One region of the Luteibacter sp. HA06 genome, then DNA from elsewhere that is predicted to be linked to it. Evidence: predicted binding sites of a transcription regulator. Region 1 holds the regulator's gene; each other region holds the start of a gene.

The links. The regulator sigma-54, encoded in region 1, starts transcription at its own class of promoters, with help from an activator protein. The targets are predictions, from matches to a motif close to TGGCACGNGCNTTGC.
Region 2: a site for sigma-54 is predicted at 2,584-2,598, ahead of pgaA (poly-beta-1,6 N-acetyl-D-glucosamine export porin PgaA). Genes of this name have one in related genera too.
Region 3: a site for sigma-54 is predicted at 2,651-2,665, ahead of glnA (type I glutamate--ammonia ligase). Genes of this name have one in related genera too.
Region 4: a site for sigma-54 is predicted at 1,155-1,169, ahead of flgB (flagellar basal body rod protein FlgB). Genes of this name have one in related genera too.

The regions. Positions count from the first base shown of each region.
Region 1 covers NZ_JBSSDZ010000001.1:4,098,821-4,104,539, reverse strand. Annotated here, with positions in the region: gene hprK (HPr(Ser) kinase/phosphatase) at 1-841, opposite strand, end outside; gene hpf (ribosome hibernation-promoting factor, HPF/YfiA family) at 967-1,317, opposite strand; gene ACVWWJ_RS18970 (RNA polymerase factor sigma-54) at 1,435-2,916, opposite strand; gene lptB (LPS export ABC transporter ATP-binding protein) at 3,016-3,735, opposite strand; gene lptA (lipopolysaccharide transport periplasmic protein LptA) at 3,740-4,315, opposite strand; gene lptC (LPS export ABC transporter periplasmic protein LptC) at 4,350-4,940, opposite strand; gene ACVWWJ_RS18950 (HAD-IIIA family hydrolase) at 4,946-5,494, opposite strand; gene ACVWWJ_RS18945 (KpsF/GutQ family sugar-phosphate isomerase) at 5,515-5,719, opposite strand, start outside.
Region 2 covers NZ_JBSSDZ010000001.1:3,142,499-3,148,217, forward strand. Annotated here, with positions in the region: gene ftrA (transcriptional regulator FtrA) at 1-226, opposite strand, end outside; gene ACVWWJ_RS14470 (rhodanese-like domain-containing protein) at 316-726, shown strand; gene pgaC (poly-beta-1,6-N-acetyl-D-glucosamine synthase) at 819-2,069, shown strand; gene pgaD (poly-beta-1,6-N-acetyl-D-glucosamine biosynthesis protein PgaD) at 2,066-2,563, shown strand; gene pgaA (poly-beta-1,6 N-acetyl-D-glucosamine export porin PgaA) at 2,806-4,743, shown strand; gene pgaB (poly-beta-1,6-N-acetyl-D-glucosamine N-deacetylase PgaB) at 4,749-5,719, shown strand, end outside.
Region 3 covers NZ_JBSSDZ010000001.1:257,877-263,595, forward strand. Annotated here, with positions in the region: gene ACVWWJ_RS01115 (hypothetical protein) at 42-1,613, opposite strand; gene ACVWWJ_RS01120 (hypothetical protein) at 1,713-2,522, shown strand; gene glnA (type I glutamate--ammonia ligase) at 2,699-4,111, shown strand; gene ACVWWJ_RS01130 (OprO/OprP family phosphate-selective porin) at 4,769-5,719, shown strand, end outside.
Region 4 covers NZ_JBSSDZ010000001.1:1,302,291-1,308,009, forward strand. Annotated here, with positions in the region: gene ACVWWJ_RS05795 (chemotaxis protein) at 96-1,013, shown strand; gene flgB (flagellar basal body rod protein FlgB) at 1,208-1,627, shown strand; gene flgC (flagellar basal body rod protein FlgC) at 1,624-2,037, shown strand; gene ACVWWJ_RS05810 (flagellar hook capping FlgD N-terminal domain-containing protein) at 2,047-2,694, shown strand; gene flgE (flagellar hook protein FlgE) at 2,716-3,942, shown strand; gene flgF (flagellar basal-body rod protein FlgF) at 4,009-4,749, shown strand; gene flgG (flagellar basal-body rod protein FlgG) at 4,812-5,597, shown strand; gene flgH (flagellar basal body L-ring protein FlgH) at 5,606-5,719, shown strand, end outside.

The DNA.
Region 1 (5,719 bases):
CGATACCCTTGCTCTTGAGCACGTGACTGCGCACGGCGGCTTCGACCAGCACCGAAAGGTTGCGGCCGGGAGCGACGGGAATGGTGATCTTGGGAACGTCCACGTCGAGCACGTTGCGCCGGCTGACATCGCCGGTGAGGCGGGTCATGGCGTCGGTCTCTTCACCGGCGAGCATTGGCTTCAGGTGAATCACCAGCCGCAGGTATTTCGAGGGCTTCACGGCGGTGTGGCCGAACATCTCGCGGATGTTGAGCACGCCCAGGCCGCGTACTTCGAGCAGGTCCTGGAGCAGGTCGGGGCAGGCGCCGTCGATCACGTCGGGCGCGATCAGGGTGAATTCGGTGGCGTCGTCGGCAACCAGGCGGTGGCCGCGGCTGACCAGTTCCAGCGCGAGTTCGCTCTTGCCCGAGCCCGGCTCGCCAGTGATCAGCACGCCGATCGAGAACACTTCCAGGAACACGCCGTGCAGGGTGACCCGCGGGGCAAGCGTGCGTGCCAGGTGATACTGGAGGTAGGTGAGCAGCTCATGGCCGCGGCGCGTGCTCTGCCACAGCGGGGTGTCGGTTTCCTCGGCCACTTCGCGCAGGTCCGAGGGAATGGCCTGGTCCTTGGTGACGATGAGCGCGGCGGGCTGGTAGGCGGCGATCTTGTGGATCGCTTCCCAGCGCTGGCGGGGCTCCAGTCCGTCGAGGAAGTTGAGTTCCTCGGTGCCGATGATCTGCACCTTGTTCGGGTAGATCACGTTGAGGTAACCGACCAGCGAGGGACGGCGGCTCTGCTTGGCATTGGGTTCGAGCACGCGCGATTCGCCGCGCATGCCGGCGGCCCAGCGCAGCGCCATGCGCTCGTGTACCCCGTCGAAGAGTTGTCTGGCGGTCAGCCGGTCCACGCTGGATCCCTTGAAATGGCGAAGCCGGCGCGAGGGCGCCGGCTGGGGCTATTGTGCCATCAAGCGTGGACGGGGGTTCAGGGACTGGCGACGCGCGCGTCGCGGCCCTCGGTATTGTGGTGATCCTTCAGCTTTTCCTTGTGCTTCTTCAGCTGGTCGGCAAGCTTGGCGATCATCCCGTCGATGGCTTTATAGAGGGCGTCGGGCTTCTTTTCGTCTTCCAGGCTGGCGACGCCATCGGCGTGAAGACGGGTGCCGGCGCAATGCAGGGTACCGCTGGCCTTGTGCTCGTTCTTGTCGACGGAAAGGACCACGTCGAGGGCTTTGATGTTGTCGAAAAGGCGTTCGAAGCGGCCGATTTGCTGTTCCACGCGCTCGCGCAGAGCCGGGGTGATATGGATGTGCTGGCCGCTGATCTGGATTTGCATGACGCCTCCTTCTTGCTGAGGGTGCCGCCCTGGGGGCGACGAGTGCGGAGCGGCGGAGTGCCGTTCCTCAAGCCTGAAATACTGTGACCGTGGACCTCCGTGAGGGTTCCCCGCGCCTCAACTGGCGCGGACACGTTCGCTGGAACTGGGGATGCGCAGGGCTTCCCGGTACTTGGCCACCGTACGACGGGCAACCTGAATTCCGCGTCGATGAAGTTCCTCGGCCAGGGCCTGGTCCGAGAGTGGGCGGCGCGCGTCCTCGCCCGTGATGAGTTTGCGGAGCATGGCCTGGATGGCGGTGGCCGAGGCGCTGCCGCCGTCCTCCGTGGCCACGCCACTGGAGAAGAAGTGCTTCAGTTCGAAGGTACCGCGCGGCGTGTGCATGTACTTGCGCGTAGTGACCCGGGAAATGGTCGATTCGTGCATGCCGACTTCCTCGGCCACCTCGCGCAGGACCAGCGGGTGCATGGCCTCGGGGCCATAGTCGAGGAAGGCGCTCTGCCGGCGCACGATGACGTCGGCCACCTTGGTCAGGGTCTCGGCACGGGATTGCAGGCTCTTCAGCAGCCAACGGGCTTCCTGGAGCTGGCCCTTCATCCACGTGGCGTCGTCGCCGCGGGCGCGGGCGATGAGGTTGCAGTAATGCTGGTTGAGGCCCAGCCGGGGCTGGGCGTCGGGATTGAGGCTGACCTGCCAGCGGCCGTTTTCGCGCCGCGCATAGACATCGGGGGCCACGTATTCCACCGGCGTGGCGTCCAGCGCCGAGCCGGGCCGCGGATCCAGGCTGCGGATCAGGGCGGCCGCGGCGGCGACATCCTCTTCGGCGGCCTTGAGCTTTCGGGCGATCTTGGCGGCGTCGTTACGCGCAAGAAGCTCGAGCTCGTCGGTGACCACGCGGATGGCGAGGTCGCGGTGCGGGGTTTCCAGGGAGAACTGCGAGAGCTGGCACAGCAGGCAGTCGCGCAGATCCAGGCTGGCGATGCCGGTGGGATCGAAACGTTGCACCCGCTGGCGCACGCGCTCGATTTCCTCGGCAGTGGCCTTCATCTCGGCGGGCAGGGCGGCTTCGACCGCCTCGACGCCGTCGCGGAGGTAGCCGTCTTCGTCCAGCGCATGAATGATGGCGGTGGCGATGGCGTGGTCGCGAGGGGAAAACTGGGAAAGGTTGAGCTGCCACTCCAGGTGTTGCTGGAGGTTCTCAGGGGCAGCGTTTTGTGGCTCGAAGCCGTCCTCGTCACCGCTTCCGGACCGCGAAGGCGCACCCGCGTAGTCGCCGGCTTCGCCGTGGAAGCGATCGTCGTCCCACTCGGGGGCAAGTTCTTCGGAGGGGGTGACCGTCGATTCTTCTTCGGCCTTGGAAGCCTTGACCGGGACTTCGTCACGCGCCGGGAAGTCCGGGCCGTCGTAGTCGCCCTCTTCGGGCAGCTCGGCCTCGGCTTCGGCGTCTTCGGCGAACTCGAGCAACGGGTTGCTTTCCGCGATCTGGCGGAGTTCGGCCTCGAGCTCCAGCTGCGACAACTGCAGCAGGCGGATGGCCTGCTGCAACTGGGGCGTCAGCGTGAGCTGCTGATGCAGGCGAAACTGGAGTCCGGGTTTCATGCCTTCGATGCGTGAGGTGTCAAATCCATCGTAACCCCTTGCGACCTTCCCAAACCAGCATTCCGGTGAGCTATGCCCACCGGCCGACGATGCAGTGTGTCAGATACGGAACTCACGGCCCAGATACACCTCGCGGACCTTTTCGTCGGCGAGGATGTGCTGGGGCGTACCCCGGGCGAGGACTTCGCCGTCATTGAGGATATAGGCACGGTCGCAGATGCCGAGCGTCTCACGTACGTTGTGATCGGTGATCAGCACGCCGATGCCGCGTTCTTTCAGGTGGCGGACGATGCGCTGGATCTCACCGACGGAAATCGGGTCGACGCCGGCGAACGGTTCGTCGAGCAACATGTAGCGCGGGCGGGCGGCCAGCGCGCGGGCGATCTCGACGCGGCGACGCTCGCCGCCGGAGAGGCTGATGCCCTTCTGCTCGGCGATGTGGGCGATCTTCAGTTCGTCCAGCAGGCTTTCCAGTTCCTCTTCGCGCTGCCGGGCGGTCATGTTGTCGCGCAGTTCGAGCACGGCGAGGATGTTGTCCGAGACGCTCAGGCGGCGGAACACCGAGGCTTCCTGCGGCAGGTAGCCGATGCCGAGCTTGGCGCGGGCATGCATCGGCAGGCCGGTAATGTCCTGGTTGTCGAGTTTGATAACGCCGGCGTCGGCCTGGATGAGGCCGACCACCATGTAGAAGCAGGTGGTCTTGCCGGCACCGTTGGGGCCGAGCAGGCCGACCACTTCGCCCTCGCGGATGGAGAAAGCGAAATCGCGGACTACCTGGCGCGCGCGAAAGCGCTTCTGCAGGCCTTGGGCTGAGAGCATCGGGTCAGGGCTTCTTTGGCTGCGCGGGCTTGGCGGCCGGCGGTGTGGCCGGCGTGGCCGGAGCGGCGCCGGGCGGCGGGTTTTTCGGCTGGAAGGTCATGTGCACGGGTTCCGCGCCATTGCTTTCGCCGGTCATCGTGCTGTTGGTCGTGTTGTAAGTGATCTTGTCGCCGTTGCTCTCGTTGAGCTTGCTCTTGTCGGCCGCGTCGGTCTGTTTGTCCACATGCGCCTTGCCGGTGAGCACGGCGATGCCGTTGCCGCTGTTGGCGGCGTCATCCGGCTTGTAGTCGATGTTGGCGGCATGGCCGCGCATCAGCAGGTCCTGGTCGTCCATCTGCTGCACCGTGGCCGGGTTACCGTCGACGATGACCCGGATGATCTGGTTGTCGGCATCGAGGTAGCCCGTTGCCTTGTCGCCGGTGATCTTCAGGGTTCCCTGAGTCAGCACGACGTTCGTGGTCCAGATCACCTTGCCCGGCTGCGTGCTGTTCGCCTGCTGCTGCGTGCCATCGAACGTCTTCGACGTGACGTTGGTCGGCTGGGCGCGATCGGACTGCTTGGCAAAGGCGGGCAGGCTCATCGTGAGCGCCACGCCAAGGACCGCGAGGAGGGTACTAGCGCTTGCGCGGCGGATAGACGGTGTGGACTGCATCGAGGAGCTCCAAATGCTTGGTATCGAGATTGGCGCGCATGCCAACGCCATCCATTGTAGAGGCACCCTGAACGATCCGGGCTGCCTCGGCCGTCTCCAGACGGTTCTCCTTGGGCCAGGCGGTGACCTCGGAGGTGTCGATGCTCGCCGGCGGCGTCTGCTCGAAGGCAATGCGGTCCATGTGGACCTTGCCCTGCAGCTTGAGCAGGCTGCCGTCCTTGTTCACCCAGCCATATTCCGAGTGACCCTTCCACGGCGGCGCCGTCAGGTCCTTGGTCGGCGGCAGGATGAAGTCCGGCGTATTGATGTACAGCGACTCGTCGCCTTCGCGGCGCTCCAGGTGGGGCGCGATCAGCTTGAAGGCGGGCTGGCCGAAGTCGTTGTAGGAATCGAGGTTGAAGTTGGTCAGCACGTAACCGGACCGCGGTGGACCGACGAAATCGTTCGGCTCGCTGACCGGCGCGACCCAGTAATAAAGCAGCACGCTGGCGCCGAGCACGGCAGCGAGTATGCCGGCCGTGCCCGCCGCGCTGCGATCCTTGAACAGGAGCATCAGGCTCACAGCCAGCGTTCCCGCTCGGCTTCGGCCTTGCCCTGGGCGGCGAGGATCAGGTCGGACACTTCACGCGCCGCCCCATAGCCACCCGAGAGGCGCGTGCGGATATGCGCACGCTCGACCACCCAGGGGTGGGCGTTGGCCACGGCCACGGCGAGTCCGGCGATACCCATGGCGGCGAGATCGGGGAGGTCGTCGCCGACAAAGGCCGACTGCTCGGGCGTCAGGCGCAGCGCACTGAGCAGTTCCGTCAGGCAGGCGCGTTTGTCCTTCTGGCCCTGGTAGACGTGCTGGATGCCGAGTTCTTCCGCGCGCAGCGACACCGGGTGACTGATGCGGGCAGTGATGATCGCAACCTTGACGCCGTTTTCCTGCAGCCGCTTCAGACCGAGGCCGTCATGCACATGGAACACCTTGGTCTCGCGGCCGTCCTCGGCATACCAGAGGCGGCCGTCGGTAAGGGTGCCGTCCACGTCGAATACCACGATACGTATCTTGGCCGCGCGCTCGGCGACATCGGCGGGAATCTCTGAGTAATGCGTGTAGGGCATGGGCTTCTGGGTGGGGAGCGTCAGACGACGCGGGCGCGGAGCAGGTCGTGGATATTGAGCGCGCCGACCACACGCCCGTCGGCATCGGTGACCAGCAGCGCATTGATCTGGTGTTTTTCCATCAGCTGCGCGGCTTCGACGGCGAGTTTGTCAGAGCCGATGGTTTTCGGTCCGCGGGTCATCAGCTGGGCAACGGTAGCGTTTCGCAGGTCGATGTCGTCGTCG
Region 2 (5,719 bases), 960 kb from region 1:
CTTCGGCAAGGCGATCCAGGTTCCCGTCCGCCCGGATCTGTGTGCCGTACTGGCCGCGGATGGCGCTCGCCTCCGCCGCGCAGGTCTCGAAGCGGTACCAGTCCTCGCCCAACTCCGGACGCGCCAGGCCGAATACCTCCGCCGCGCTGGCGAACTCGAACATGCACAGCCCGTCGTAGACCAAGGCTGCGACGAGCGTATTGGGAGGGGCGGGATAGCCTGGCATGATCTGATCGCATGATGGCGTTGCCGCCACTATGCCGCGTCGCTACCGTGCGGACAATGGCTGGCATGCCCACTGCCACGAGAGCTGCCATGTCCAACGCCGTCACCCGCATACCCGCTGCCGCCTCCGAGGTCGCCCTCGCTCACTTCGAGTCGGAGTTCACGTTCGAAACCGACTGCTGGGATACCCACGACGCGCTCGCCCAAGACGATCCGGGCTTCGTTCTGCTCGACGTGCGCAGCCCCACGCTGTTTGCGCAGGGCCACGTGCCCGGTGCCCTCAACCTGCCCCACGGCAAGATCATCGCGTCACGCATGGCGGCGTGGCCGGCATCGACGTTGTTCGTCACCTATTGCGCCGGGCCGCACTGCAACGGCGCTGCGCGCGGGGCCAGCAAGCTCGCGCGCCTGGGGCTGCCCGTGAAGATCATGGCCGGAGGCATCACCGGATGGATCGACGAGGGCTTCGAGCTGGCCCGTTCGGACGCGCTTGTTATCTGAACCAACCCGGCGGGGCCTACACAGAACGTCAACGCGAAATCGCCAAACTTGCCGATTATGAGCATATCGATCAGCAGGACTGCGGGATGAGCATGGATGCATCGCTGATGCATTCGTTGCTCGAATACGCCTTCTTCTACCCCTGGATCATGTCGCTACTCTGGATGAGCGGTGGCCTGGTTTATTTCTTCCGCGTCGAGCGCCGTAGAGGCGATCGGGAAAACCCGCCCGCGCTCGACTCGTATCCCTTTGTCACCCTCATCGTGCCCTGCTTTAACGAGGGCGAGCAGGTGCGCGAAACCATCGCGCACCTGGCGAGCCAGCGCTGGCCGGACTTCGAAATCATCGCGGTGAACGACGGCTCCAGCGATGACACCGGGGCAATCCTCGATGCATTGATGCGCGAGCAGCCGCGGCTCCGCGTGCTTCATCTGGAGTCCAATCAGGGCAAGGCGATGGCCTTGCGCGCCGCCGCACTGGCGACGCATGGCGAATACATCGTCTGCGTCGACGGCGATGCCCTGCTCGACGACTACGCCACGCACTGGCTGGTCTGGCAGCTCCTGCGCAACGTGCGCGTGGGCGCGGTGACGGGCAATCCGCGCATCCGTAACCGGTCCACCTTGCTCGGCAAGCTCCAGGTGGGCGAGTTCTCCTCGATCATCGGCCTGATCAAGCGCGCGCAGAGTGTCTACGGACGCATCTTCACGGTCTCGGGCGTCATCGCCGCATTTCGCCGGAGCGCCCTGCACGATGTCGGCTACTGGCATACCGACATGGTGACCGAAGACATCGACGTCAGCTGGCGGCTGCAGATGAACGCGTGGGAAGTGCGCTACGAGCCGAATGCGCTGTGCTGGATCCTCATGCCGGAGACGTTGCGCGGGCTCTGGCGGCAGCGGCTGCGCTGGGCTCAGGGCGGCTCCGAAGTGATCCTGCGCTACACGCGCAATCTTTTGCGCTGGCGTCATCGACGCATGTGGCCGCTCGCGATCGAGTACGTGCTGAGCCTCGTCTGGTCCTACGTCATGGGCGCGATCATCGTGCTGTGGGCCGCAGGCAAGGTGACCGAGATCCCGCCGCCTTTTCACGTGGAATCGCTTTTCCCGCAGTGGCATGGCGTCGTGCTCGGCATCACCTGCCTGGTCCAGTTCATGCTCAGCCTGCTGGTAGACCGTCGCTACGAGACGAAGATCGGCCGCAACTACTACTGGATGATCTGGTACCCCTTGGCGTACTGGCTCCTGAACACCGCCACCTCCATCGTCGCGCTGCCCCGGGCGGCTATGCGCCGTCAGGGGCAAGCCGCGACGTGGGTCAGTCCCGACCGCGGAATCACATGAAAGCCGAAACCATCCTGATCGACCAGCCCGAGAAGCAGTCGCTGCCCAGGCGCGTGCTCTACGGCATCCTTACCGTGCTGGCCTGGCTGCTCTGGGGTCTGCTCTGGCTGCCTGCCCTCCATCGGCTCGCCAGCCAGCTGAACATGCCGGTCCATGTCGAACGCTGGATTCCGGGAGTGGTTCTCAGCGGCACCCACGAACTGGCCGATATCGTCTGGTTGGCTCCGCTGAGCCTGCTGGTGTTCCTTGCCTGGTCACTCTACGAAGGCCGGCGCAAGCGTGGCCAACGCCAGCGCCGTCGCAGGCCGGGCGCGGTGCCCCTTCCCGACGCCGCGGAGTCTCTTGGCGCGACGACCGCTCAAGCGCGTTGCATCCAGGACAGCCGTCGCGCCGTATTAAGCGTCGACGATGACGGCCATATCGGTGTGACGGAGTCCGATGCAACCGCCAATAACGTTGTCAGCCTGAACGCGGAAACACGCCGACGTGCGTGAATGTGTCAAGGCGACACAAGTGGCACGGTGCTTGCCTTTACCGTGGCACGCTTTTTCAACTTCGTTGCCGGGAATGGACATCCGGCGCGATCGATACAGGTCATGTTGTGGGCATGGGAACACCTTTGACGATTTTTCAGCGCGGCATGCGACCGCCACGCGCAAGGCTTTGCCTGGCGCTGCTTCTGGCCCTTCATGGGCCTGCGGCCTGGGCAGCGGCGCCTCCGGAGCGCGATGCACTCATGGCCAGGGTACGTCAGGAGCGTAGTGACGGGCACCGCCTGGATGCACTGGCGCACTGTCAGGCGCTTCTCGCACGCTGGCCGGACGACCGCGAAGCACAAGCGCTCAACGTCACATTGTTGACGGAACTCGGAGGCACCACGCGCGCCAGGGAACTGGCATCGACGCTCCAGCCGCCGCAAAGCCCGACGGACAAGGCACGGCTCGATGCCGACCATGTCGCGCGCGAAACCCGCTGGGCCATGGGCGAACCCGCCGATCCACGCGCGCCTTACGCGGAAGCCGATCGCGCCGTTGTCGATGCACGGCGCCTCGCCGACGATCCACTGCTACCCGCCGACATGCGTCTGCGCGAGCAGTTCGATCTGATCGTCGCCCTCGACCAGGCTGGCCTGATGGACGAAGCCGTGCAGCGCTACGACGCCCTTCACAAGCAGGGCGTGACCCTGCCGGCGTATGCCGAGCGCAATGCTGCCGATGCGCTTCTTGCGAAGCGACGTCCTGCCGAAGCCGCACAACTTTACGAAGACAGTATCGCGAAGGAGCCGGGTCCTTACGACGCTGCCGAGATCGATCCGCGAATCGGTCTGATGTACGCGTACCTGGAGTCCGGACAGGACCGCAAGGCGCTCGCCACGATCGACGGCCTCGCAGCAAAAGAGCAGCCGTGGGTCCGCGTGCCCGGCATCCGCCTGCCCATCCAGAACCCGCGCAAGCTCGATGCCGACTCCGCTGCCGTCTCGGCGCGCAGCATCGTGGACATACAGGCCGACGCGTATGGCCGCATCGTGCCGCTGACGCGCGAAGCACCGGCCAATTCGGAACTCCGCCGGCAGCTGGGCATGGTGGAACTGGCGCGAGGCTGGCCACGCCGCGCGCAGGACGATCTTGCGATCGCCGACACGCTCAATCCGCGAGACGTCGATTCCTACCTCGATGCGGCCGACACCAAGCGCGCTCTGCGTGAGTACGAAGGCATCGATGACGACCTCGCCCAGGCGCAGGTGCTCGGGAACCGCACGGAGCGCGTCGACCGCGCGGTGCAATCATGGGATCGCGAGCGCGGCTGGCAGTTCGATATCAGCCAGGAAAACGGCAAGGGTTCGAGCCCCGACTACGGCGACCGCGACAGCGCCACCGTGGCGACGATAGAAAGCCCGCTGATCGACGACCACTGGCGGGTCGTTGCACTGGGCCGTTATTCGACGGCGGACCTGCCGGAAGGAGACGTCCGCCGTACACGGTTCGGCCTCGGCATTCGCGGCTACGCGCGTGGACTCGAAGCTTATGTGCAGGCGCTGCCCGCGGCGGACCGATACGTTGGCAAGACCGCGCTGGAAGCGGGCGTCAACTGGTCGCTCAACGACCACTGGGCGATCGCCGCCGATTTCAGCACCGCTGGCGAAGACACCCCGCTACGTGCCCAGTATTACGGTATCTCGGCGAAAACCCTGGAAACGGCCGTGACCTGGCGGGCCAGTGAACTGACCCAGGCCCGCCTTGGCCTTGCCCGCGACAACTTCAGCGACGGCAACAAGCGCACGAGCTGGCTTGCTGCCTTCACCCAGCGCGTTTACACCGCTCCCAACCTCGCGCTCGACGGTGGCGTCGAAGTCGGCGGTTCAATGAACACACAGACCGACCGTCCCTACTTCAACCCGCGCCGCGACAACAGCTATGCGCTGACCGGTCGCCTGGAAAACCTGCTCGGGCAGTTCTACGAGCGCCAGGTCACTCAGCGTATCGACGTCGCCGTCGGCGAATACAACGAACAAGGCTATGCCAGCGACTGGATGGCCAGCGTGCGCTACGGCCAGGTCTTCCAGCCCCGGGCGGGCATCCGCCTGGGCTGGGGCATCGGCTGGCACAACCAACCCTACGACGGGCGCCGCGAACATCGCGTTGTCCTCGACCTGACCCTGCACTGGGGAGAATGAGAGTCATGCGTTCGCTGTTGTTCCTGCTAGCCCTGCTCGGGCTCGCGCTCCCCACCTTCGCACAGACCGTCGCCCCGGCACGGCCTTCGCTCATCGTGCTCGCTTATCACGACGTGCGCGACGATGTCGGCCTCCAGGCGGATCGTGATCCCGATGCCACCAGTACCGATCACCTGCTGTCGCACTTCGACTGGCTCAAGGCCAATGGCTACAACATCGTCAGCCTGCAACAGGTCGTCGACGCGAGCCATGGCGGCGCCGCGCTGCCACCGAATGCCGTGTTGCTCACCTTTGACGACGGTCTGGAGAGCTTTTACACGCGCGCCTATCCGCTACTGCGCGCCTACAACTATCCCGCCGTGGCGGCGATCGTCGGCTCGTGGATCGATCTGCCCGCTGGCAAGCGCATGCCGTACAACGGCTCCGATTGCGATCGCGACTGCTTCCTCACCTGGGACCAGGTGACCGAGATGCACAAGAGCGGCCTGGTGGAATTCGCCTCGCACTCCTGGGGCATGCATGAAGGCACCAACGGCAATCCGCAGGGCAACCTGCTACCGGCGGCCGCATCCCTGCGTTACGACGACAAGGCGCACGTCTATGAAGACGAGGCGCAGTATCGTGCGCGAGTTGGCGCCGACCTGCAGCACAGCGCCGACGAGATCGCCGAGCACACGGGCGTCCGTCCGCGCGCGGTGGCGTGGCCTTACGGTGCCTATACGCGGGTGGGCCGTGAGGTCGCCGCCGAGCATGGCATGCCGGTGACCTTCAGCCTGGGTGATCGCCTGCCCACGCTCGAGGTCGGCAAGACGATCCCGCGCCTGCTGGTCAGCGGCAATATCACCGCAAACCGCCTCGGCTGGCTCATGCGCCATCTGGATCGCATCGAGCCCACGCGCGCCGTGCAGGTGGATCTGGACTACGTCTACGATCGCGACCCGGCCCAGCAGGATCGCAACCTGTCGAAGCTGCTCGA
Region 3 (5,719 bases), 3.8 Mb from region 1:
CGATGTCGGTCGCCGGGCAAACCGCCGACCGACGTGACATCTCAGCCCGCGACGGGTTCGGGATGCGCCGCGAGCCATGCGCGAATCTCGGAGGAGGGACCCTGTTGGTCGGGATCCGTGCCGAAGCGATCGAGGAAATCCCTGGCAGAGCGATAGCGGTTCGGACTGTTCGTGTCCTTGTCGACGCATGCGCGAATCACATAGCCGTTCGCGTTGCCTGGGTCGCGTCGGATCAATTCGTCGGCGATGGAACCCGCCTTCGTATAGTTCTTCCCTTCGTGGGAGTAGAAGTCGCCGAGGGTGGCGAGAACCCAGTCGTCCTTTTCGTGCTCGGTGGCGTAGACCATCAACGGTTCGGCGAGTAACGGCTCACCCAGGTAGCGCAGCCACACGCCCGCATTGCCCGCGACATCGACAGACTCGGGATGCTCGCGTGCCGCGCGTATCAGTTCCGCCTTGCCCCACTCGCGATAGGCTCCATGAAAAGCGGCCTGGCCGATCGTATCCAGGGCATCGCCATTCGCGTTGTCGAACCGCAGCGCCTCGACGGCAAGTATCCGTGCGTCGTCGTACTTGTGCGCGCGACGGGCCTGATCGGCGAGGTGGCCAAAGTCGGAGCCGGTGGCGACTTCATCCGCCACCGCAAGGAATCGTCCGTCGGCCGGCGGGCTGAGATGCCCCTCGGTGGCGGCCTCGATGTGCGCACGCCCCACCGCGACCCACAGCAGCGGCGTCTGGCCTGCCGCTGCGGCGGCATCGTCGGCTTGCTGTTTCACCCATGCTGTAATGCCGCCCCACTTGGTGCCCGTCATGGCTGCCTGTGTCAGACGCAGGGTCAGGTTGGACGGCTGCACCTCGAGCCCTCGACGAATGGCCGTCATGGCGTACGGATTGTCGCCCGCCAGCACGGCCATGCTAAGCATGTTCGAATAGATGGATGGGACCGCCGGCGTCATGGTGGCGGCCCTGTCCAGGTTATGCCGTGCGAGCGTCGCCAGCTCACGCGCGGCCCGCCACTGTTCAGCGCTCGTCTTCGAGGCACTGTGCGCACCGCGTGCGGCGAAGGCGGCCGAGTGGTACTGCATGCCGCTTGCGGCTACAGCGAAAGCGCTGTCGGGGCGCTGCCGCTTCCAGGCGTCGATGGCGTTTCGCGTTTCCTCGCTTGCGTCGTTGAAACCAGCGCGGAACATGGCCTGGTCGAGAAGCACGGCGTCCGCCGGGTCGTGCATCTGCTTCTGCAGATATCCGTCGAGAATGCCATCGACCTCCGCCCCCTTGCCTGCGGCGATCAGCGCCCGGAACCGAGCGGCATCCATGAGATCGGCATAGCGGTTGCGGCAGTATGCTTCAACTGCCTGCGCGTGCCAGTGCGAGTCCGGCGGATCGGGCATGCGCAGGCAGCGCGTGACCGGATCGGCGATTTTCGAGGCTGCTACGACCTGCGCCATGAACGCTTCCAGCGTCGGCGAGCGCGAGGCCGTAATGACGCGCTGTTCGATCGTTGCCTGGGCTTCGCGCCCGGGCCATAGCGTCACGGCCGCCAGCCCGGCCGTTGCCAGTAGCAGCGCGCCCAGTAACAGCGCGCGCCGGTTCCCCTGCTTGACCATATCCATCCCCTGTCATGGTGTCCTTGCCGCGCGATCATAGCTGTAGTCGACGCCGGGCAGATGCGACACAATCCGCCGAAACGGCAGAGGGCAGGAATGGACCCCATGACTCGATCGACCGGCAGCCGCCCACTGGCGTCCGTGGCGGGCCGCCTCGCGACTACGATGTCCCTTGCCATCGTCGCGTATGCCGCGATGGACATGTGCCATGAAGTCCTGGGGCACGGTGTCGCCACCTTGTTGGTGGACGATGTGACTCCGGTAACACTGTCCACGGTGGCGCTGAGTGCGCGGGGATCCAGCCGTCTGGTCGCGCTTGCAGGTCCACTGATGAACCTTGTGCTGGGCGCGCTCGCGATGGCCTGGTTTCGCCGTCGCGCCACGGTCGGGACGGGGTCGTTCTTCCTCTGGCTGTTCGCGACGGTAAACCTGCTCAATGGCACAGGTTACCTGGTGTATTCGGGCTTCCTCGACTTCGGTGACATGGCTGTCGTGATCGCTGGATGGCAGCCCTGTCTGGCCTGGCGGATCGGGCTGGCCGTGTCGGGCGCCGCCGGCTATTACCTGGCCCTCCGCATCGCTTCGGCTTCGTTGGCCCGCTGGCTCGATGTGGGCGGTGTGTGCCGTGAGGTCATTTCGCGCCTGATCTGGCCGGGCTACGTCGCAGGCGGCCTGCTGCTCGTCGCCGGTGCCGCGATGAACCCCATACCTGACCTCATTCTGTTGGTGGGAGTGAGCGGTGGCTTTGGCTGCATGCTCGGGATGGTGTTCGTACCGGCCTTCCTGGAGCCGGCTGCCAATGAAACGGCGGGCGACTTGCCTTGGGGACTGTCCTGGCCGTGGATCGGCGGTGCCGGCCTCGTCGCGGCAATTTTCGTCTTCGTGATCGGACCAGGCGTTGCGCTACATTCCTGAACTTTCGGGCGACACGGCGGTGCAAGGCGCCTCGGCTTGCACCAGCTTGGTGCATTTGCACGCCCGTCGTAAACCCGTTCTATGATGCGAAAGCTTGGTCCTGGCGGCCCCGTCGATGGCGGTCCCGCTGGCATGGCGATTGCTAAATGGACTCCGCCCACCTACCCGAGGTTTTTATGTCCGCCGCTTCGAAAGTGCTGAACCTGATCCAGGACGAGGAAATCGAGTTCGTTGATTTCCGCTTCGCCGACATCCTCGGCAAGCACCATCACACGACCTTTCCTGCTCACGCCATCGACGAGAGCACCTTTGAAGACGGCAAGATGTTCGACGGTTCGTCGATCGCCGGCTGGAAAGGCATCAACGAGTCCGACATGGTCCTCATGCCGGATCCGGAAACCGCCCACCTCGATCCGTTCAGCGCCCACAAGCAGCTGATCCTGCATTGCGACGTGCTCGAGCCGAGCACCATGCAGGCCTATGGCCGTGACCCGCGCTCGATCGCCAAGCGCGCCGAGGCCTACCTGAAGTCGACCGGCATCGCCGACACCGCCTTCTTCGGCCCCGAGCCCGAGTTCTTCATCTTCGACTCGGTCCGCTGGCAGAACGACATGGGCCGCGTCTTCTACGAGATTGGCTCCGAAGAAGCCGCCTGGTCGTCGCGCTACAAGTACGACGGCACCAACACCGGCCACCGTCCGGGCGTGAAGGGTGGTTACTTCCCCGTCGCGCCGGTCGACAGCCTGGGCGACCTGCGCGCCGACATGTGCAAGGTGCTGGAGTCGCTCGGCCAGGTGGTCGAAGTGCATCACCACGAAGTTGCCAATGCCGGCCAGTGCGAAATCGGTACGCGCTTCAACACCCTGGTGAAGAAGGCCGACGAACTGATGACGATGAAGTACGTCATCAAGAATGTCGCCCACCAGGCCGGTAAGACCGTGACCTTCATGCCGAAGCCGATCGTCGGCGACAATGGTTCGGGCATGCATGTCCACCAGTCGCTGTCGAAGAACGGCGAGAACCTCTTCGCGGGCGACCTCTACGGCGGCCTGTCGCAGACGGCGCTGTGGTACATCGGCGGCATCTTCAAGCATGCCCGTGCGATCAACGCCTTCGCCAACTCGACGACCAACAGCTACAAGCGTCTGGTCCCGGGCTTCGAAGCACCGGTGATGCTCGCCTACTCGGCGCGTAACCGTTCGGCCTCCTGCCGTATCCCGTACGTGTCCAGTCCGAAGGGTCGTCGTATCGAGATCCGCTTCCCGGATCCGATGCAGTCGGGCTACCTGACCTTCACCGTCCTGATGATGGCTGGCCTGGACGGCATCCTGAACAAGATCGACCCGGGCGCGCCGGCCGACAAGGATCTCTACGATCTCCCGCCGGAAGAAGAGAAGAACATCCCGCAGGTCTGCGCCAGCCTCGACGAAGCGCTGGTGGCGCTCGACAAGGATCGCGAGTTCCTGAAGGCCGGTGGCGTGTTCACCGACGACTTCATCGACGGCTACATCGCGCTGAAGATGCAGGAAGTCACCCGCTACCGCGCCAGCACGCACCCGCTCGAGTTCCAGATGTACTACGCGATCTGATCGCGATCACAACTCGGGGTGAGGGAAAAGGGGCGCTTCGGCGCCCTTTTTTTTGGTTCTTCACGGAATTCCGGGGACGCTGGGGACGGGCGGCGCAGAGCCTTCGGTGCCCACCCTCGCTGCTCAGACACCCCTTCGCGTTTCGTACCGGAAAGGCCGCTGCGCGGCCCATGTATCCATCTGGCCTACGGCCGCTCCACTTGTCGGGAACTCGCCTCGAGGGTGGGCACCGAAGACTCTTCCCATCCCTGAGGCTTGTGAGGGTCGAGCCGACGAAGCAACGCCGCTTCGGCTGTTGGCTCTCTTTCCAGCTAACCGTATCGTCGTGAGAGACCTTGGTGTCCACCCTCAAGGCGAGTTCCGGACAAGTGGAGCGGCCGTAGGCCAAATAAGTACATCAGCCGCGGTAGCGGCCTTCCGGTACGAAACGCGGAGGACTGTCTGAGCAGCGAGGGTGGGCGCCAAGGTCTCCTCGCGAGACGCCCAAGTGTGCGGCCAACGGGCCATCGCCGCTGAAGCGGCTCCCACATGGCCGACGGCGAGCGCCCAATCCCCGGTAATCCGTGAAGAACCTTTTTTTTGCCTCCGATTCGCAGGATTTAGCGAATTTGTGGCCCCGGGGTATAGTTCCTTTCGATCCCTGGGAGGGGTACCCGCATGAACAAGCTCGTCCTCAGTGCCCTGGCGCTGATCGTGCCCGTGTTCGCGTCCGCCGCTGACGCGCCGGTCAACAACTACGATTGGCGGACCAACTGGCCGACGCATTACGTATTCTCCGATGGGACCGACCTCGGCCTGTCGCTGAAATACCAGTACGACGTCGACCGGTTTTCGCACGACGACGGGCTCTACGAAAACGCGCAGACCAACCGGCGTAAGGAATTCGGCTTCTTCATTCGTAAGAAGGGCGTCTATGACGCTACCGCCGTGTTCGACTTCCAGGCCAGGACGTGGCTCGACGTTTTCTTTCGTTTACAGACAAAGGCTCTCTTCAACGACGACTACGGCGCGGTCCGCATCGGCTTCATGAAGACACCCGTCGGCTTTGAAGGCAACACGAGCACCGGTACGACTTCTTTTCTCGAGCAGTCGCTGCCCATGCAGGCGGTCTACGCCAACCGCCGCATCGGCGTCGACTGGGCACTGACGCGGAAGGCATACCTCGTACAGCTGGGCTACTACAACGGCGGTAACCTGCAGGGCGATCTCGACGGCCGCATGGTCGCCGGACGTGCGGCGTGGACACCGTTGAACGAGCCGGGCAACGTGCTGCATATCGGCGGCTCGCTGTCGCGCGAGACGCCGTATGGCACGACCGATGGCCGCGGCAAATACACGCCGCCGAACGTGCGTCTTCGCGCGTTGCCCGAGGCGGGCCTGATCACCCAGCGCCTGATCGACTCCGGCGTATTGAGCGTGGCGGACCATGTCGATCGCCGTGGCTTCGAGAGCCTGTGGATTCATGGCCCGTGGTCGGTACAGAGCGAGTACCTGGACGCGAAGGTGAAACTGGAGAACAAGCCGGCGTACAAGGCGCACGGCTGGTACGCTTTCGGTAGCTGGGTCGCTACGGGCGAGTCGCGCACCTACAGCGGTGGCAATGTCTCC
Region 4 (5,719 bases), 2.8 Mb from region 1:
TGAGTCATGCAATCGGCGTGCCATTCACCCGACTACAGAAACCGGCGCTCCCGCCGATACGGTTCGCGACACCTTCTGTAGATGCCTCGCACGTCATGGCCCGACCGCTGCTCGACACCGTGGACACCTTTACCCGCCTGGCCGGTCACAACCGCGTGGCCATGCTGTTGTTTCGCCTCGGCGACCGCCAGGCGTTCGGCATCAACGTGTTCAAGGTGCGCGAAGTGCTTCGCCGGCCACGCCTGGAGCGGATGCCGAGCATGCACGCACTGGTCTCGGGCAGCTTCGACTACCGCGGCAGCACCATTCCGGTCGTCGACCTTGCTGCTGCCATGGGCTATCCGCCCCTGGCCAGCGTGGAAAGCGCGCACCTGATCGTCACCGAGTTCAATCTGTCGGTACAGGGCTTCCTGGTATCCGACGTCGATCGCATCGTCCATGTGGACGGTGCCAACCTGACTGCTCCGTCGGCCGCGCTGGGCTACGGGGCGCGGGTCAATGCAGTCACCCGGCTCGATGGGGATCTGCTCGCCGTCGTCGACGTCGAACAGGTGTTGGCGTCGGTGGCGCCCTCGACGGCCCAGCTTTCCGATCGTGTGCAGCAGGCCGCCCACGTGCAGCAGGCCGGCAATCGCCGGGTATTGGTGGTCGACGATTCGGCGGTCGCCCGCACCCAGCTGGTCGATCTGTTCCGCAAGATGGACCTGGAATGCGTGATCGCCAAGGACGGTCGGGAAGGTCTCGACAAGCTGCGCACCATGGCCATGGGCCCGGCCGATGAACGCGTCGACCTGGTCGTTTCCGATATCGAAATGCCGCTGATGGACGGCTACGCGCTGACCACCGCGATCAGGGAAGACGCCCAGCTGCGTCACATGAAGGTGCTGCTTCATAGCTCGCTGAGCGGCGTCTTCAATGAAGCGATGGTGGCCCGCGTTGGCGCGGACAGGTTCATCGCCAAGTTCCAGCCGGATATCCTGGCGACGGCTGTGCTCGACCTCCTGCCGGCCTGATAGCCGCCTGGCGACTGGCGACGGTCATCCGTCACTGACCGGATCGCCGCAGGCGCCGGAATTCCGGCACCCGCAAGAAAACGCCCGGCACGATATACCGCAAACGGCGCCACGGCGCCGTTTCGCGTGTCTGGCCCTGCGTGGCACGGCTCTTGCTCAACCCCTCGGGCCAAGCTAACGAGGGGGCCAAGCCCATGATCGACAAACCGGATCCGCTGTTAGGCGTACACGCCCAGGCCCTTGGCCTGTGGCAGCGCCGTGCGGAAGTCATTTCGTCGAACCTGGCCAATGCCGACACGCCGGGCTTCCTCGCGCGCGACCTCGATTTTCGAAAAGCGATGACCGCAGCCAGCGGGACCAGCGACGGCCCGGGCCTGCAGATGGCGGCGACCGAATCCGGCCACATCGGCGGCAACGCGGCCTTCGCCGCAACGGACGCCGACAAGCTCGCCTACCGCGTCCAGACCCAGCCCACGATGGACGGCAATACGGTGGATACCCAGGTCGAACAGGCCCAGTTCGCCGCCAACGCCATCCATTACCAGGCCTCGCTCAGCTTCATCACCGCGCAGATCCATGCCATGCGCATGGCCATTACAGGATCCAGCTCATGAGCCTGCTCAAGATCTTCGACGTCGCCGGCTCGGGCATGGCGGCACAGTCCGCCCGACTCAACACCACGGCCAGCAACATGGCCAACGCCGACAGCCTCGCCAGCAGCGAGGCCGGCGCGTACCACGCGAAGCAGCCGCTGTTTTCGGCGGTGCAGCAGCAGGTCAACGGGCAGATGGAAAGCGGCGGTGTCCGCACGCTCGGCGTCACCGAAAGCCAGGCGCCGATCCAGGCGCGCTACGAGCCTTCCAATCCGCTCGCCGACGCGAACGGCAACGTCTATTCAAGCAACGTCAACACGGTCGACGAGCTGGTCAACATGATCTCCGCGTCGCGCTCCTATCAGAACAACGTCGAAGTCATGAACAGCGCCAAGCAGCTCATGCAGAAGACGCTCGACCTCGGCAAGTAAGGAATTCCCATGGTAGACGCCGTCAGCGGTAACAGTTCCTCGTCTTCATCGTCTTCAACCGGCCAGTTGCAGCAGCAGACGCTGAGCCAGTCGGACTTCCTCAAGCTCATGGTCACGCAGATGACCAATCAGGATCCGACCAAGCCAATGGATTCCACCCAGATGGTGGCCCAGATGGCGCAGTTCTCGCAGGTTGCCGCGACGCAGGAGCTGCAAAGCTCTTTCGACACGCTCGCTTCGGGTCTTACCGGCGATCAGTTTGTCCGCGCCGCGGCACTGGTGGGCCAGGAAGTGCTCGTCCCGTCGAACGCCGGCAAGCTCGAGGATTCCTCGCTCAATGGCGCGGTGAACGTGGGTAGCTCGGGCACCTACGTCAACGTGCAGATCAAGGACACCGCCGGCAACGTCGTTCGCACGATCGACCTGGGCCAGCCGGACGCAGGTCTCGCCCAGTTCAGCTGGGACGGCAAGTCCGATGACGGCACCCAGTTGCCCGACGGCACATATCAGATGTCCGCAACTTCCGGCGGCACGGCGATCGATACCTTCGTTCGCGGAAAGGTGGAAGGCGTCGGTGCCTCGGGTACCGATGGAACTTACGTGCAGGTGGCCGGCTTCGGCGGCGCCCTGCTCAGCCAGATCGCGCAAATCCTGTAACTCCAGCAAGGAACCTCCACCATGCCATTCGACATCGCCCTAAGCGGCATCAATGCGGCGTCTTCCGACCTGGAAGTCACCGCGAACAACATCGCCAACGTCAACACCGTCGGTTTCAAGGGCTCGCGCGCCGAGTTTTCGCAGGTCTACTCGGCAGCAGGAAACAATCTTTCCGCTCAGGTCGCCGGCAGCGGCGTGCGTCTGACCAATATCGCCCAGCAGTTCAGCGACGGCGCCGCGACGCAGACCGGTAACTCCTACGATTTCGCGATCAGCGGCGCGGGTTTCTTCACGCTGCGCGACGGCTCGGGCTATTCCTACACCCGCGCTGGCAACTTCCATCCCGATGACAACGGTAACGTCGTCAACGCCACGGGCCAGAACGTGCAGGTCTACCCGCCGACCGCCAACGGCGGCTTCGACGTCAGCAGCCTCGCCGACCTGAAGCTGACCACCGGTTCGGCGCCTGCAAAGGCCTCGACCGCCATCGGCCTGACCGCGAACCTGGCAGCCAGCGCCACGGCGCCGACCGGCGGCGCATTCGATCCGACCAACGACAAGACCTACAACACGTTGTCGACGTTCCAGGCCTACGATTCCCTTGGTGCCTCGCATACGGTCAACATGTACTACGTGAAGGATGCGACCAATCCGAACACGTGGAACACCCACATGACCGTGGACGGTACTGAAGTGGGCACGGCCCAGCAGATGACCTTCAGTGCGGGCGGTGCGATCACGACCCCGGCCGGTGGCAAGCTCAACTACGGCGCCGTTTCGCCCAACCCGGGTGCCGCACCGCTGAACCTCACCGTCGACATGAGCAAGGTCACCCAGTTCGGTGACAACTCCTCGACCACGGCCGTGTCGAACGACGGCTACGCCGCCGGTACCTTCTCCAATATCGACGTCGCCAAGGACGGTACGGTCTCGGCGAAGTATTCCAACGGCGTGAGCACCCCGCTGGGCCAGCTCGCCATCGCCACGTTCGCCAACGACCAGGGCCTGCGTCAGCTGAACGACACCAACTGGGCGCCGTCGTCGGAATCGGGCCAGCCGATCCGCGGCACGGCCAACTCCGGTGATGTCGGCAGCGTGCAGTCCGGCTCGCTCGAGGCGTCGAACACAGCCGACCTGACCGCGCAGCTGGTCAACATGATCAAGGCGCAGCGCAACTACCAGGCGAACGCGCAGGTCATCTCGACCGACAACACGCTCACCCAGACCATCATCAACATCCGCAACTAAGCGTGATCGCTGGCGCGGCCTTCGGGCCGCGCCGGTACGTTTCCGCCGTCGAACAGGGATACCGCCATGGACCGCTCCGTATATGTCGCGATGACCGGCGCCACGCAGATCATGCGCGCGCAGGACGAAGTGGCACACAACCTGGCCAATGCCAATACCACCGGCTTCAAGTCGGAGTTGTCGGCGTTCCAGAGTCTGCCGGTCCAGGGCGACGGCATGCAGACGCGCATCAACGGCGTGGCCCAGGGCACGGGTTGGGACACGACCCCCGGCGCCCAGATGCAGACCGGCAACGATCTGGATATCTCGGTGCAGGGTGACGGCTGGATTGCGGTGCAGGGTGCGGATGGCAACGAGGGTTATACCCGTGCCGGCAACCTGCGTATCAATGCCGACGGTTTGTTGACGGACGCTCGCGGCAATGCCGTGGTCGGCGGGGGCGGTCCCATCACCATCCCGCAGGCCTCCAGCGTGAAGATCGGCACCGACGGCACGATTTCCGTCGTTCCCCTCGGTGAATCGCCGTCCACGATCGCAACCACGGACCGCATCAAGCTCGTTAACCCGGGCAACGACCAGCTGACCTACGGCAGCGACAGCCTCATGCACATGAAAGATGGCAGCACGCCCCAGGCGGACGCCGATGTGCGGGTGGTCTCCGGCACGATCGAATCGAGCAACGTCAACCCTTCCGACGTCCTCGTGAAGATGATTTCCCTGTCCCGCGAGTTCGAAATGCAGGTCCGTTCCATCAAGACTGCCGACGACAACGCCCAGTCGGCATCGAAATTGCTACAGGTGGGTTAACCACCGCCACGCGACGCATTTCCGTCGCCGGCATGTAAAGCGCCCAAGCGCAGGAGTCAACGATGTTCTCGTCCCTCTGGATCGCCAAGACCGGCCTCGATGCGCAGCAGACGCGCATGGACGTCGTTTCGAACAACCTGGCCAATACGAACACGACGGGCTTCAAGCGGGCCCGCGCCGAGTTCGAGGATCTGACCTACCAGAACCGCGGCCAGGCCGGTGCACAGACGACCGAACAGACGCAGTCACCGACCGGCTTCATGATGGGCACCGGCGTGCGTGTCGTCGGCACCCAGAAGATGTTCGACCAGGGTGGCTCACAGCAGACCGACAACCCGCTCGACGTACGCATCGACGGCCGCGGCTTCCTGCAGGTGACCCTGCCGGACGGCACCGTCGGCTATTCGCGTGACGGTTCGCTCAAGCGCGACCAGGACGGCCAGATCACCACCAACGACGGCTATCCGCTCGAACCGTCCATCACCATCCCGGCCAATGCCAGCGCGATCACCATCGGCAAGGACGGCACGGTGAGCGTTACCACCGCCGCCAATGCGACGTCGCAGCAGATCGGCACGATCCAGCTTGCCGACTTCGTCAATCCCGCCGGCCTGCAGCCGCGCGGCGACAATCTCTACCTGGAGACCGCGGCCAGCGGCGCTCCGCAAACGGGCACCGCCGGCCTCAACGGCCTCGGCACCCTCGACCAGAATGCCCTCGAAGCGTCCAACGTGAATGTCGTCGAGGAAATGGTGAACATGATCGAGACCCAGCGCGCCTACGAGATGAATTCGAAGGCGATCTCGACGGCCGATCAGATGCTTCAGTTCATCTCCAACAAGACCTGAGACACGTCATGAATCGTTCCTTCGCTCGCATCCTGCTCGCCGCGCTGCCGTTCGCCGCCCTCACAGGCTGCGCCATCGTGCCGCCGACGCCGAAGCCGATGTACACGGCCACGTTGCCGCCG